Sphaerisporangium rubeum: one gene and its partner. The protein of the gene in region 1 binds, or shares a complex with, the protein of each later gene. Links are inferred from orthologs where the notes say so. Each region holds a gene or a part of one and is shown on either strand. Other genes may lie near its edges.

Region 1 (8,202 bases):
GGCGATCGCGCTCGACGTCGCGCTCGGCATCGGGGGTTTCCCCCGTGGCCGCATCGTCGAGATCTACGGTCCCGAGTCCAGCGGTAAGACCACCGTGGCGCTGCACGCCGTCGCCAACGCACAGCGTCAGGGCGGCATCGCGGCGTTCATCGACGCCGAGCACGCTCTCGACCCTGAGTACGCGCGCAAGCTCGGGGTCGACACCGACGCTCTGCTGGTGTCGCAGCCCGACACCGGTGAGCAGGCCCTTGAGATCGCCGACATGCTGATCCGCTCCGGCGCGATCGACCTCGTCGTGATCGACTCGGTCGCGGCCCTCGTGCCGAAGGCCGAGATCGAGGGTGAGATGGGTGACAGCCACGTCGGCCTGCAGGCCCGGCTGATGTCCCAGGCGCTGCGCAAGGTCGCGGGTGCGCTCAACAACACCGGCACCACCGCGATCTTCATCAACCAGCTCCGCGAGAAGATCGGCGTCATGTTCGGCTCGCCGGAGACCACGACCGGCGGCAAGGCCCTCAAGTTCTACGCCTCGGTCCGTCTCGACGTCCGCCGCATCGAGACCCTCAAGGACGGCACCGAGCCCGTCGGCAACCGCACCCGCGTCAAGGTCGTCAAGAACAAGATGGCCCCGCCCTTCCGCCAGGCCGACTTCGACATCCTGTACGGCGTCGGCATCTCCCGCGAAGGCGGCCTGATCGACATGGGTGTCGAGCACGGCTTCGTCCGCAAGGCCGGCGCCTGGTACACCTACGAAGGCGACCAGCTCGGCCAGGGCAAGGAGAACGCTCGCAACTTCCTCAAGTCCAACCCCGACATCGCCAACGAGATCGAAAAGAAGATCAAGGAAAAGCTCGGCGTAGGCCCCCGCATCGACACCCCCGCCGAGCCCCAGGCCGCCGCCACCCCCCCGTCACCCCCCACCCGCGGCGCCAAGGCCCCCAAGCCCGGCGACGTCTGATCCGCCCCGCCTCCGGAGCTGACCCGGCATGCCCGCGGAAGACCCCACCCCCCGTCCCACCGGCCCTTTCTGGAACGACGGGGGTGAGTCTCCCGACCCCGAGCGCGTCCGCGGTGCCTCCACGGGCCGCAGGTCCGGCGGCCGTGGCCGCTCCACCGGTCGGGGGTCTGGCGGTCGTGATGGCTCGTCGGGCCGGGGGTTCGACGGTCCGGTGCCGGGGTCGGTGGCCGCGTCCGGGGCCGCAGCCGATCCGGCGGCGGTGGCGCGGAGCATCTGCCTGCGGTTGCTGACGCTCGCCCCCCGTACGCGGGCCGAGCTGGCGCAGGCGATGCGGAAGAGAAATGTTCCCGACGACGTGGCGGAGGCCGTGCTCGATCGGTACACCGAGGTCGGTCTGATCGATGACGAGGCGTACGCCGAGGCGTGGGTCAGTTCCCGGCACGCCGGCCGGGGCCTCGCGCGTCGAGCGCTGGCTTCTGAGCTGCGTAACCGTGGCGTCGCCGAGGAGACCGTCCGCGACGCCGTCGACCAGTTGGACCCCGGTCAGGAGCTGGAGACCGCTCGCCGCCTGGTCGCTCGCCGCCTCGCGTCCACCGCGGGCCTTGAGCCCGCGGCTCGCATCCGCCGCCTGGCAGGCATGCTCGCTCGCAAGGGCTACTCCGGCGGCATCGCCTACCGCGTCGTCCGCGAAGCCCTCGAGTCCGAGGGCCAGTCCACTGAGGACGACATGTTCGACGGCCTGGACTGACCTCCGGGGCTGATCAAAGGCGGCTGGATCGACCTGTCGGAGGTCGGCGACAGGTGAACGGGCCTACGGTGAGTGGTGTCAGAGGGAATGGAGAGCGGGGAGGAGTTCTTTCTGGGACCAGGTGAGGAAGTCTTCCTGGTGGTCGGCGCCTATCTGGACGAGGGCCACGTGGGTGAAGCTGGCGTCGGTGAATTCCTTGACGGCCTCGACAACGGGGCGGACGTCGGGGCCGCAGGGGACCTGAGCGGCGACGTCGTCCGGGCGGACGTAGTCGGCGTAGGCGGCGAAGTTGACCGGGGAGGGGAGTTCGGAGAGGACTTTCCAGCCTGCGGGGAACCATCGCCACAGACGGTGGGCCCGGGATCTGGCGGCTTCCTCGTCCTGGTCGTAGCAGATGGCGAGCTGGCCGTAGATCGGCTTGCCGTCACCGCCTGAGGTCTGGAAGCGGTCGACCAGGGTGGAGTCGGGCTGCACGGCCACCAGCGCGTCGCCGTACTCGGCGGCGAAGTCGACCGACTGCGGGCCGGAGGCGGCGATCGCCATGGGGATCTCACCCGGAGGCAGGTCGTACAGCTTGGCGGAGTCCACGGTGAAGTGGTCGCCGCGGTAGCTGACGTAGTCGCCGCCGAACAGCGCCTGGATGATCTCGATGGCCTCACCGAACATCTCGTGGCGGATGTTGACCGGGGGCCAGCCACGGCCGATGACGTGCTCGTTGAGGTTCTCACCCGCACCGAGCCCCAAGGTGAAACGGCCACCGGAGAGCGCGCCGATGGTCGCGGCCTTCTGCGCGACGACCGCGGGGTGATAGCGCATCGTCGGACAGGTGACGTAGGTCATCAGCGGGATCGACTCGGTGGCGTACGCGGCGGCGCCGAGCACCGACCAGGCGTAGGGGGAGTGGCCCATCTCTTCCAGCCAGGGGAAGTAGTGGTCGGAGATGACGGCGTAGTCGAACCCGGCACGCTCGGCGGCGACGACGTCCTCGACGAGCTGCCGCGGTGGCGTCTGCTCGCACATCATGGTGTATCCGATGCTGGCCATGGCAGCCCCCTACCCCTGTTCGAGTGATTTGCCCGGATGGCCGGAAAAATCTCCGGAATCGAGCACCGGTGCAGGGACCGCCGAGGCGCAGACAGCCACAGCCCTGCGGCAGGCGTCCGAAAAGGGGGGTACTCGGGGCCGTGCGGCTTCGGGGAAGGCGGTCGGAGTCGCGGTCTCCGTGGTCGCGTGGTCACGGTGTGCGGAGGGAACCTCCTATCTTTCCTGTCGGCCGGATTCTGTCCAGTTATCCGACAAAACCTGACTAATCAGGCAAGACGGGTCGCTAGCGGGTGCTCATCCGGCTGTCGTGAGTGGGACGGATCGTCTTGACGGGCGGACTTTGCTTGCTCGTTACCTCTCTGACGCTTAATCTCGACCACAGTGAGGAGTTACTCCGCGCAGTGCGGATTGCGATAACGGTTGACGTCGGACGATCTAGACCGATCACAACCAGTGGCCGGGTACTTCGGTGCCAGGACACTGGTCCATATTTGTCTGACCAGAATCGCCCGGCCGGGTCGTTCCGTCTGTGGGTGTGACCCTCGTGTGCTTGGTCGCGACGCGAGGAGGGGTGCACCCGCATGACGTCGACAATCGTGATCATGCTGGCGGTAGCCGTTGTCCTGCTGGCAGTCATCGCGATCGTCGCGTTGGTCGTGCTGATACGCCGGACCAGTGGTGACCGCGCGGCCCGGCACGATCCCCGTCCGGAACAGCTCGCCGAGGTGCAGGCCGAGCTGGAGCAGGCACGCCTCGAAGGCAGCCAGATCCGCGTCAAGGCCGAGAGCGACGCCGGTGAGGTGCTCCGCCGGGCCGAGGCCGCCGCCGAAGGCGCGCTGCGGATGCGCAAGGACGTCGAGGAGGAGACCCGCGTCCTGAAGAACGAGCTCAAGGAGCTCAGGTCCGACCTGGAACGCCGCGAGCACCGCCTGGCCGAGCGCGAGGAGCGCCTGGACGAGGAGGCCCGACGTCTCGCCGAGCGTGGCCGCGCGGTGACGGAGACCGAGGCCGAACTGGCCGGCCGCAGCCAGGCCCTCGACGAGATCGAGCACAAGCAGCGCGAGGTACTGGAAAGGGTCGCGGGGCTGACCGCCGACCAGGCCAAGGCCGAGCTGGTCATGACCATCGAGAACCAGGCCAAACGCGAGGCCGCTCTGCTGGTCCGCGAGATCGAGAGCGAGGCACGCAAGGAGGGGGAGAAGCGCGCCTGCAAGATCGTGACGCTAGCGGTGCAGCGGGTCGCCACCGAGCAGACCGCCGAGTCGGTGGTCAGCGTCCTCCATCTGCCCGGCGACGAGATGAAGGGCCGCATCATCGGCCGGGAAGGCCGCAACATCAGGGCCTTCGAGTCCACCACCGGCGTCAACCTGATCATCGACGACACCCCGGAAGCCGTGCTGCTGTCGTGTTTCGATCCGGTGCGCCGGGAGACCGCGCGCCTGACGCTGGAGAAGCTGGTGCTGGACGGCCGCATCCACCCCCAGCGCATCGAGGAGGCGTACGAGCGCAGCAAGGACGAGGTCAAGCACCTGTGCGTGCGGGCCGGCGAGGACGCGCTCGTCGAGCTCGGCATCACCGAGATGCACCCCGAACTCGTGACCCTGCTCGGCCAGCTCCGCTACCGCACCTCCTACGGTCAGAACGTGCTCAAGCACCTCATCGAGTCGGCGCACATCGCCGGCATCATGGCCAGCGAGCTGCGTCTGGACCCCATGCTGCTCAAGCGCTGCACGGTGCTGCACGACATCGGCAAGGCCCTCACCCACGAGGTCGAAGGCAGCCATGCGCTGATCGGCGCCGAGATCGCACGCAGGTACGGCGAGCACGAGGACGTGGTGCACGCCATCGAGGCCCACCACAACGAGGTGGAGGTCCGCACCGTCGAGGCCGTCCTCACCCAGGCCGCCGACGCCATCAGCGGCAGCCGCCCCGGCGCGCGCCGCGAGTCCCTGGAGGCGTACGTCAAACGGCTGGAGCGCCTTGAGGAGATCGCCCAGTCGTACGACGGCGTCGAGAAGGTCTTCGCGATGCAGGCCGGCCGGGAGATCAGGGTGATGGTGCGGCCGGACTCCATCGACGACATCCAGGCCCAGGTGATAGCCCGGGACGTCGCCAAGCAGGTGGAGGAGGAGCTGACCTACCCCGGCCAGATCCGCATCACGGTCGTCCGCGAGTCCCGCGCCACCGAGTTCGCCCGCTGACCCCCGAGCCGGCGGCCGCCGGACCCCTGGACCTTCGGACCACCGGACCCCGGGCCGGCGATCCACCGGCAGCCGGTGCACGGTGGCGCCTCAGGAGCGGAAGATTTGCTGGTAGAACGCCAGCTCCGCCGCCAGGACCGCGCTGCGGGTCTCGGCGCGGCGGAACTCGTGGCCCTCGCCGTCGAACGACAGGTACGCGCACGGCACCCCCCGCTCGGTGAGCGCCGACACGACGGCCTCGGCCTGCGCGGCCGGCACCACTGGATCGTTCCTGCCGTGCATCAGCAACATGGGGCACCGGAGACCGGCGAGGCGGGACATGGGCTCCCGGGAGGCGTACAGCAGAGGATCGGGTGGCCCGACCAGCCACTCGACGTACCGCGACTCGAAGTCGTGGGTCGACCCGGTGAACGCCTTGAGTGCCCCGGCCCCCGAGACCGACACACCTCCCCGGAAGACACCGGACGCGCAGCACGCCGCCATCGCCGTCCAGCCCCCCGCGCCTCGGCCCCGGATCGCGACCCGCTCGGGGTCGGCCAGCCCTTCGGTGACCAGCCACTCGGCGGCGGCCACGACGTCCTCGACGTCACCGGCCCCCCACCGGCCGCGCAGCCGGTCGCGGTAGGCCCGGCCGTACCCGGTGGAGCCGCCGTAGTTCACGTCGAGCACACCGATGCCGCGGCTGGTCAGGAACGCCTTGTGCGGGTCGAGCGCACCGATCGCACGCGCCGCGGGCCCGCCGTGCGCGAACACGACGTACGGCGCGGGACCACCGGTGGCCGGCACCGCCGGGTTGGCCGGGGGGTACACGATGGCGTGCACGACTCGGCCGTCCGGTCCGGTGATCTCCACCGGACGCGGCACCGGCATGTAGGCGGCCGGCGCGCCGACCGGCTCGCGGCGCAGGGTCTCCACCCGCCCCGTCGTGACGTCGACCCGCACGACCGACCGGGGCAGCGCGGGCCCGTACGCCACGCCGCACACCGTGGCGCCGTCGGCGGCGAGGCACGGCAGCCACCCGTCGAACGGGGTGGCGAGGTCGGTGAGCGTGCCGGTGGCGGGGTCGAGCACCCCGAGGCGCAGCTCTCCCCGGCCGCGCAGCACCGCGAGCCTGCCGTCGCCGAGCACGGCGTACGGCGCGCCGCCGAGCTCGGCGGACGCCTCCCCGAACTCCTCGCCGGCCGGGTACAGCGCGCGTGACCCGCCGGTCAGCGTGATCTCTTCGAGGTTCCACCAGCCGGAGCGGTCGGTCACGAAGTAGAGCGTGCCGTCGTCCTTCCAGCGCGGCGCGAGCACCGACTCGTCCCTGCCGCCGCGCACACACACCGGGTCGCCGCCGGAGAGCCGCACGACCCGCAGCTCCGTGCCGGTCCACGGCATCGACGGGTGGTCCCAGCAGACGTACGCCAGGTGCGTGCCGCCGGGGGAGACGACGGGGGAGGCGAAGAAGTCGTGGCCACCCACCCGGTGCCGCACCTCGCCGCCGTCCAGCGGGACGGACACGATGGAGCGGGTGACCTTGCCGTCCCCTGTGTGCCGCTCCTGGACGCACCAGATCTCGCCGTCGCGCACCACGGGGTCGGCGTAGCGCAGCCCGCACTCGACCTCGGGCTCGGGGGTGAGGGGCCTCGGATCGCCGCCGCCGTCCGGCAGCAGGTAGAGCCGCTGGTCGGCGTGGTTGGCGAACACCAGCCCAGCGCCGGGGGCCACGACATGGGACCGGCCGCCGTACTCGTGGACACGGGTGCGGACGTCCCACGGCGCCGGCAGCAGCTCGCGGCGGGTGCCGTCGGCGGCGACGTGGACGACGGTGCGCCGGCCGCCTTCGGCGGGACGGTCCTCCTCCCACCAGGTCAGCGCGCCGGCGACCGACGGATGACCGGGCCGCGTGGCGGCCCGCACCACGTCGGCGGTCGAGATCGGTGAGGGCCAGGCACCGGGTCGCCCTGGGGCGGGCTTGGGGGGCATAGCGGAATCCTGCCGGAAAACGCCGCGGCGCGTGCCCGTATCGGCACGGCTACCGGATCCGGCCACCGGTGCGGCACCGGACGGCCGGAGTGGTACGGCGGGAGCGACGGCATCGGAAAAGGGGTCCTTGGCAGGCGGGGCCTACTCCATGCCGGACCCCGGTGTGGCGCCGCCGACGCCGGCCGCCGCCGGCGCCGCCACCGGGCCCGCCGGAGTGCGGCGGCTGCGGCGGCTGCGGCGCTCCAGGCGGATCGCGACGTAGCCGAGCACCAGGTTGATCGCGATGTACACCAGCGAGATCACGATCGCGCTCGGGATGAGGTTGCCGAAGTTGGCCGGGATCTGCTTCAGGCCGAAGTTCAGCAGTTCCTCGTACGCGATGACCCAGCCGAGCGCGGTGTCCTTCAGCAGCACCACCATCTGGCTGACGATCGCCGGCATCATCGCGGTGGTGGCCTGCGGCAGCAGGATGAGCCGCATCACGCCGCCCTTGCGCAGCCCGATGGCGTACCCGGCCTCCGACTGGCCGCGCGGCACGGCGAGGATGCCGGCCCGGAACACCTCGGCGAGCACCGACCCGTTGTACAGGGTCAGGCCGATCACCACGGCCGCGAACGCCGGCACGTTGACGGTGTATCCGCTGGCCGTGGCCGGGAAGAACTGCACGAAGAAGATCAGCAGCAGCAGCGGGATGGCGCGGAAGAACTCCACCACCCAGCCCGACGGCACCCGGATCCAGGCGTGGTCCGACAGCCGGCCGAGCCCGAAGACCATGCCGAAGATCAGCGCGAGCACCGCCGACAGCGCGGCGGCCTGCACGGTCGCCAGCAGCCCCGGGATGATCTGGTTGGCCCAGACGTCCCCCCGCAGGAACGGCTCCCACAGCTTGCCCGCGAACTGTCCCTTGTCGGCCAGCCCGCGCACCACGATGTAACCGATGCCGAGGATCACCACGGCCGACACCAGCGTCAGCACGTTGTTACGCAGCCGCGCGCGGGGTCCCGGCACGTCGTACAGCACGCTCGACGTGCTCATCGGCTCACCGCCAGTCGCTTGGCCAGCCACCCGAACAGGTAGCCGGTGGGCAGGGTCAGGACCATGTATCCGAAGGCGAAGCCGATGAAGATCGGCAGGGTGCCGCCGTAGTCGTCGAACATCTGCCGCATCACCGAGGCCGCCTCGATGTACCCGGCCACGATCACGATGGTGGTGTTCTTGGTCAGCGCGATCAGGAGGCTGCCGAGCGGCGCGATGACCGACCGGAACGCCTGCGGCAGCACCAC
Region 2 (5,695 bases), 640 kb from region 1 along the record:
GCGCACACGCGCGAGCACCTCGGCGTTGGTCGGCGCGGTCTGGTCCCGGTTCAGATGGATCGGCGCCGGCCGTCCCTCGGCCGCGCCGGGGTCCAGCACGTCCTGGATCATGCGCATCAGGGAGGTCTTGCCGGCTCCCCACGGCCCTTTCACGCCGATCGTCAGCGGCGGCCTGGTGTCCGGGTGGCGGATGAACGCGGCGACGGCCTCGGCGTGCACCCGGTGGCCGAGCCGGTCGGTGATGGTCCACCGGTCGCCGGTGATCCGTGTCCGGGGCCGTACGGCGCGGTGCGCGGCGCGGCGGCGCCGCAGCGCGGCGGCCACCCTGGCGTGTTCGGCCGCGTCCAGCCGCGCCGCCGCCGCGTGCCGTACGGCGGGGTCGGTGAACGGCGCACGCTCTCCGAGCAGTCCCCAGGCGAGCAGTTCACGCACGGCCTCCTCCACCTCGGTGGCGGTCTCGGCCGTACGGGCCTCGTCGCCGGCGGCCGGCGGGTCTCCCCGGGTGAGCAGGTACGCGAGGTCGGGAGTGAGGGGTTCGTCGTCGTCGAGCAGCGTGGCGCGGCGCAGCAGCCGGCGCGCGTTCTCGCCGAGGTGGACGTCGTAGACGCGTCCCACCAGCTCGGTCGCCGACAGCGGCGGCACGGGGTCGCCGGTGACGGCGAGGCGGGCCAGAGCGGTGCCGAACGCCGGCCCGAGGTGCCGCGCCGGTCCGGGGGTCGCGGCGACGCCGATCAGCTCGCCTTCGCCGTACGTCAGCAGGTACGGCCGCCGGTCCGCGCCGAGCGCGGCGCAGCGCTCCTCGGCGTACCTGAACAGGTCGCCGACGGTGACGGTGCCGTCCCCGTCCAGATCGGCGGCGCCGGACAGGATGCCGTCGGCGAGGATCGCGGTGAGCGAGACCGTGCGGCCCGGCCGTTCCCCCGGCATGGTGGCGCTCGTGGTGAGGGCCGCGGCGGCGGACACCGGCTCGCCGCTGACCCGCAGCCGTCCCACGGTCTCGTGGGAACGGCCGCCGTCCACGGTGATCAGCCAGCCGAAGTCCACGACCAGCAGCAGCGCCGCGCCGTCGGACCGCTCGACGCGCCGCGCGAACTCCGCCATCAGCGCGCCGAACTCCCTGCGTCCCCACCCCGACTCGGTGGACCATCGCACCAGCAGCAGGTCACCGGGTTCCACCGCGTCGAGGAACGCCTCCACCCGCCGTTGTTCCTCGTCGCCGCACGCGGCGGTCCGCACGGTGTACCCCTCGGCGTCGAGCGCGTGCGCCAGCCTGCGCGCGGCGTGCTCGGGGCCGTCCTCGGGGTCGAGGAAGACCAGGGCCTTGCGGTTCCTGATGGCGGGTGCCGGCGGCGCGGTAACGATCATCGAGGTCATCGGCGTGCTCCCTGGGGCGCACTGCCGATGGTGTCAACGCCGCATGGCACCTCACTCCCGCCATGCCACTTCAAGAGCGGCTTTTTACCGAGATTTGCCCTCAAGCGTGCGCGACCACCATTGCTCGGTGACGCGCGTCCCGTAGGCGTCCACCTCATGCTCGTCGTCCAGCGCGAACCCGGCCGCCTCGTAGATCCGGCGCGCCGAGGTGAGGCCCGCGACGGTCATGAGGACGATCCGGGTGTGACCGGTGGCGCGCGCGAAGACGAGGCACTCCTCGACGAGCCGGGAGCCGATGCCCATGCCGCGCGCGGACGGCTCCACCAGCAGCAGGCGAAGCTGCGCGGTGCGTTCGTCCGGGCCGCGCACGCACATGACCGAGCCGGCGGGGACCCCGTCCACCTCGGCGATCCAGCACGCCTCGCGCCGCGGGTCACGGGAGGTGGCGTACTCGGCGACGATGGCGGCGATGTAGCCCTCCATGGTGACGTCCCACCCCTGCTCCTCGGCGTACAGCGCGCCGTGGCGCTGGACGATCCAGCCGAGGTCGCCGGGCCGCGGCGGCCGGATGACGTACGGCACGGCGCCGGGTGCGGGGGACAGCACGCGGCGGATGGTGTCCATGGCCGACAGCAGACGCTCGCGGTCCCCGGCGGTGAGCGGGCCGAGCAGGTCGCGCGCGGCGCCGGCGGCGGCCTCGTCGAGCACCTTGGACGCCGCGCGGCCCTCGGCGGTGAGCCGCACCACCTGCCGCCGCGCGTCGGAGGCCGAGCGCTCCCGGGTGACCAGCCCGCCGGACTCGAACCCGGCCAGCATCCTGCTGAGGTAGCCGGCGTCCAGACCGAGCCGCCGCCGCAGTTCCGCCGACGGAAGGTCCCCGTGGCCGTACAGCTCGAACAGCACTCTGGCCTCGGTCAGCGAGTACGGCGTGTCGTGCATGCCGGCCCCGAGCACCCCGATGATCCGGGTGTAGAAGCGGTTGAACGCGCGGACGCCGCCGATGAGCTCCTGCATCGTTTGCTCCGATCAACTGTTTCGTTGACTCAGTCAAACATAAAGCGCGTCGCCGTTCCAGGGCCCGCCTCCTGATCAGGCCTCAAGATCGGCGCGCGGTATCGTCGACCGCATGGAAGCGGGGAACGGCATGCTCTTCATCGGCGGATACACCCCCGGCACCGGTGGCTCGGGGACCGGGCTGACCGTCGTGCGGCGCGAGGGGAACGGCGAGTTGAAGGCACTCGCCGAGACCGCGGCGACCGGCCCGTCGTTCCTGGCCTTCCACCCGCGGCTGCCGATCGTGTACGCGGTGCTCGAATGCGAGGAAGGCGGGGTGGCGGCCTTCTCCGCCGACGCCGAGGGGCCGGCGCTGCTGGCGGAGGGACCGAGTGGCGGCTCCTACCCCTGCCACGTCGCCGTGGACCCCTCAGGCACGTGGCTGTCGGTCGCCAACTACGGCGACGGCACCGTGGCGGTGTTCCGGCTCGGCAGCTCCGGCCTGTTCGACGGCCGTCCGCACCTGTTCCCCGGCGAGGGTCACGGCGCCGACCCCGCGCGCCAGGCCGGCCCGCACGCGCACCAGTCGACGTTCGGCCCCGGCCGCACGCTGTACGCCACCGACCTCGGCACCGACCGGATCCGCCGCTTCACGACCGGCGCCGCGCCGGCGCCGCACCCGGACGGGCCGGTGATCATGCCGGCCGGCATGGGCCCGCGCCACATGGCACGCCGCGACGGCCGCTGGTACGTCGCCGGCGAGCTGGACGGGGCCATCCGGGTGTACGACGACGGGTGGCGCGAGCTCGGCGCGGTGCCGGCCACCGGGTCCGCCGGCCGCAACCTCGTGTCGCACATCGACCTTTCCCCCGACGGCCGGCACCTGTACGCCGCCAACCGCGGCCCCGACACGATCGCGGTGTTCGGTTTCACCGGTGACGGCGGCCTCACCCTCCTGGCGGAGGTAGGCTGCGGTGGACTGTGGCCGCGCCACTTCACGGTCGCCGGCGACCACATGTACGTCGCCAACCAGCGGTCCGACAACGTCGCCGTGCTCGCCTTGCACGACGGCGTTCCGGTGCCGACGGGTCTGGCGTTCGAGGTCGGCAGCCCCTCCTGCGTGTTGCCGGCACCGGTCTGACCGCCTGTCACATGCTGGTCTAGACCAATGTTGGCGGCTGCGGCACAATGCCATGGGCGGTGACGCCGGCGGATGGGGGGAATGCCTTTCCGACGGTGCCCGCCGGCAGCCATGACGCACAAGAAGTGTGACCGCAGACCCACATCGGGAGGAAACCCGCCATGCGTATCGGTGTACTGACTGGGGGCGGAGACTGCCCTGGCCTCAACGCGGTCATCCGTGCCGTCGTCCGCAAGGGCGTGAGCGTCTACGGGCACGAGTTCGTCGGGTTCCGGGACGGCTGGCGCGGCCCGCTCGAAGGCGAGACGATGCCGCTGGAGATCTCCAGCGTGCGCGGCATCCTGCCGCGCGGCGGCACCATCCTCGGCTCCTCGCGCACCAACCCCATCAAGATCGAGGGTGGTGTCGACCGCATCAAGGCCAACCTCGCCGAGTACGGCGTCGACGCGCTCATCGCGATCGGCGGCGAGGACACCCTGGGTGTCGCCAAGCAGCTGTACGACCGGGACGTGAAGGTCGTCGGCGTGCCGAAGACCATCGACAACGACCTCAACGCCACCGACTACACCTTCGGCTTCGACACCGCGGTCAACATCGCGACCGAGGCCATCGACCGGCTGCACACCACCGCCGAGTCCCACCACCGCGCGCTGATCTGCGAGGTCATGGGCCGTCACGCGGGCTGGATCGCGCTGCACGCCGGCATGGCGGGTGGCGCCAACGTCATCCTCATCCCGGAGAAGCCGTTCGACATCGACAAGGTCTGTGAGTACGTCGAGAGCCGCTTCAAGATCCGTTACTCGCCGATCATCGTGGTCGCCGAAGGCGCGCACCCGCTGGAGGGCCAGATGGCCCTGCAGACCGGTGAGCTCGACTCCTTCGGCCACGTCCGTCTCGGCGGCATCGGCGAGATGCTGGCCCAGGAGATCGAGAAGCGCACCGGCAAGGAGGCCCGCACCACCGTGCTCGGCCACGTGCAGCGCGGCGGCACCCCGAGCGCGTACGACCGCGTGCTCGCCACCCGCTTCGGCCTGCACGCCATCGACGCGGTGAACGACGGCGACTTCGGCAAGATGGTCGCGCTGCGCGGCACCGACATCGTCCGTGCGCGCCTTGAGGAGGCGACCGCCGAGCTCAAGACGGTCCCGGTGTCCCGGTACGAGGAGGCGGAGGTCTTCTTCGGCTGACAGACCGGCGTACGGTGAACGACGACGGCCCCGGCGACATCACGTCGCCGGGGCCGTCGTCGTCAGGTCAGCGCGAGGGGCCGCCGGAGTCGAACAGCGACGGACGGCGCGCGGGGGCCGCGGGGGCCTGAGGTGGAACGATCCCGGCGCGGCGCCGCTCGATGGACGCGAGCAGCGCGGCCTCGTTCTCGATCTCCTGACGTGAGGGCATCAGGGTGACGACGAGCAGCAGGCCGAGCGTCACCAGGCTGATGCCGATGAGCAGCGGCAGCAGGAAGCTCAGCGCGGTCGCGCCGCCGACGTCCGCGGCGGGCCCCGGCCACAGGCTGACGCTGAGCGAGAACATGCCGGTGTAGTGCATGCCGCACACCGCCACCCCCATGATGAGCGCGGCGGCCGTGGTGGCGACCAGGCCCTCGACCCGCAGGGTGAACCACAGCGCGGCGGTCGCGGCCACCACGGCGATGAGCACCGAGGCCGCGACGGTCACCACGTCGTAGTGCAGGTCGGCGGGGATGCGTATCGCGGACATGCCGAGGTAGTGCATCGCGGCCACGCCGAGCCCGGTGATCAGGCCCGCGCCGGCGAGGCGCGGGAAGTGCTCGCCGCCGCGGGCCGCGAGCAGCAGCCCGATCCCTACGATGACGACCGCGACGAACGCGGAGACGACGGTGAGCGGCACATCGTAGCGGATCGACGTGCCCGGCACGGAGAAGCCCATCATCGCGATGAAGTGCATGACCCAGATGCCGGTGCCGCCGATGGCCAGGGCCGCCGCGACGAGCCAGCGGGTCCGCGCGGCCCCCTCGGTCACGCGTGCGCGGGAGGCGAGCAGCAGGCCGAGCAGAGAACCGATGACGGACATGGCATAGGACAGCACGGGGATGAGCGCCCCGTGGGAGAAGTGGTCGATGTGGGACAAGCGTGCGCTCCTTGCGGGAAACGCGAACATGGTTCGTGTTACCTGGTCATAGTGGGACGTATCCCATCATCGCTGATG

Evidence for each region. The genes of interacting proteins can lie anywhere in the genome.
Region 2: rny (region 1) and BJ992_RS20135 share a complex: the UniProt entries of both Bacillus subtilis proteins name them as parts of the possible RNA degradosome complex. The link is inferred for Sphaerisporangium rubeum from one-to-one orthologs.

What each region holds. Positions count from the first base shown.
Region 1 is NZ_JACHIU010000001.1:5,321,858-5,330,059, reverse strand. What follows is about bases 2,718-5,641. They hold rny (ribonuclease Y), read left to right. Parts: upstream 2,718-3,331; coding sequence 3,332-4,951; downstream 4,952-5,641. Other genes in these bases: BJ992_RS22660 (S9 family peptidase), read right to left, coding at 5,042-5,641; BJ992_RS22670 (TIGR03557 family F420-dependent LLM class oxidoreductase), read right to left, coding at 2,718-2,750. Outside these bases: recombinase RecA, read left to right, coding at 1-958; recombination regulator RecX, read left to right, coding at 987-1,706; more of BJ992_RS22670, read right to left, coding at 1,785-2,717; more of BJ992_RS22660, read right to left, coding at 5,642-6,919; BJ992_RS22655 (amino acid ABC transporter permease), read right to left, coding at 7,061-7,954; BJ992_RS22650 (amino acid ABC transporter permease), read right to left, coding at 7,951-8,202. UniProt on the Bacillus subtilis protein: Endoribonuclease that initiates mRNA decay. Initiates the decay of all SAM-dependent riboswitches, such as yitJ riboswitch. Involved in processing of the gapA operon mRNA, it cleaves between cggR and gapA.
Region 2 is NZ_JACHIU010000001.1:4,684,059-4,689,753, reverse strand. Bases 2,757-5,682 are described here. They hold BJ992_RS20135 (6-phosphofructokinase), read left to right. Parts: upstream 2,757-3,669; coding sequence 3,670-4,695; downstream 4,696-5,682. Other genes in these bases: BJ992_RS20130 (MHYT domain-containing protein), read right to left, coding at 4,763-5,617; BJ992_RS20140 (lactonase family protein), read left to right, coding at 2,757-3,508. In the rest of the region: BJ992_RS20150 (P-loop NTPase fold protein), read right to left, coding at 1-1,374; BJ992_RS20145 (bifunctional helix-turn-helix transcriptional regulator/GNAT family N-acetyltransferase), read right to left, coding at 1,459-2,388; more of BJ992_RS20140, read left to right, coding at 2,501-2,756. UniProt on the Bacillus subtilis protein: Catalyzes the phosphorylation of D-fructose 6-phosphate to fructose 1,6-bisphosphate by ATP, the first committing step of glycolysis.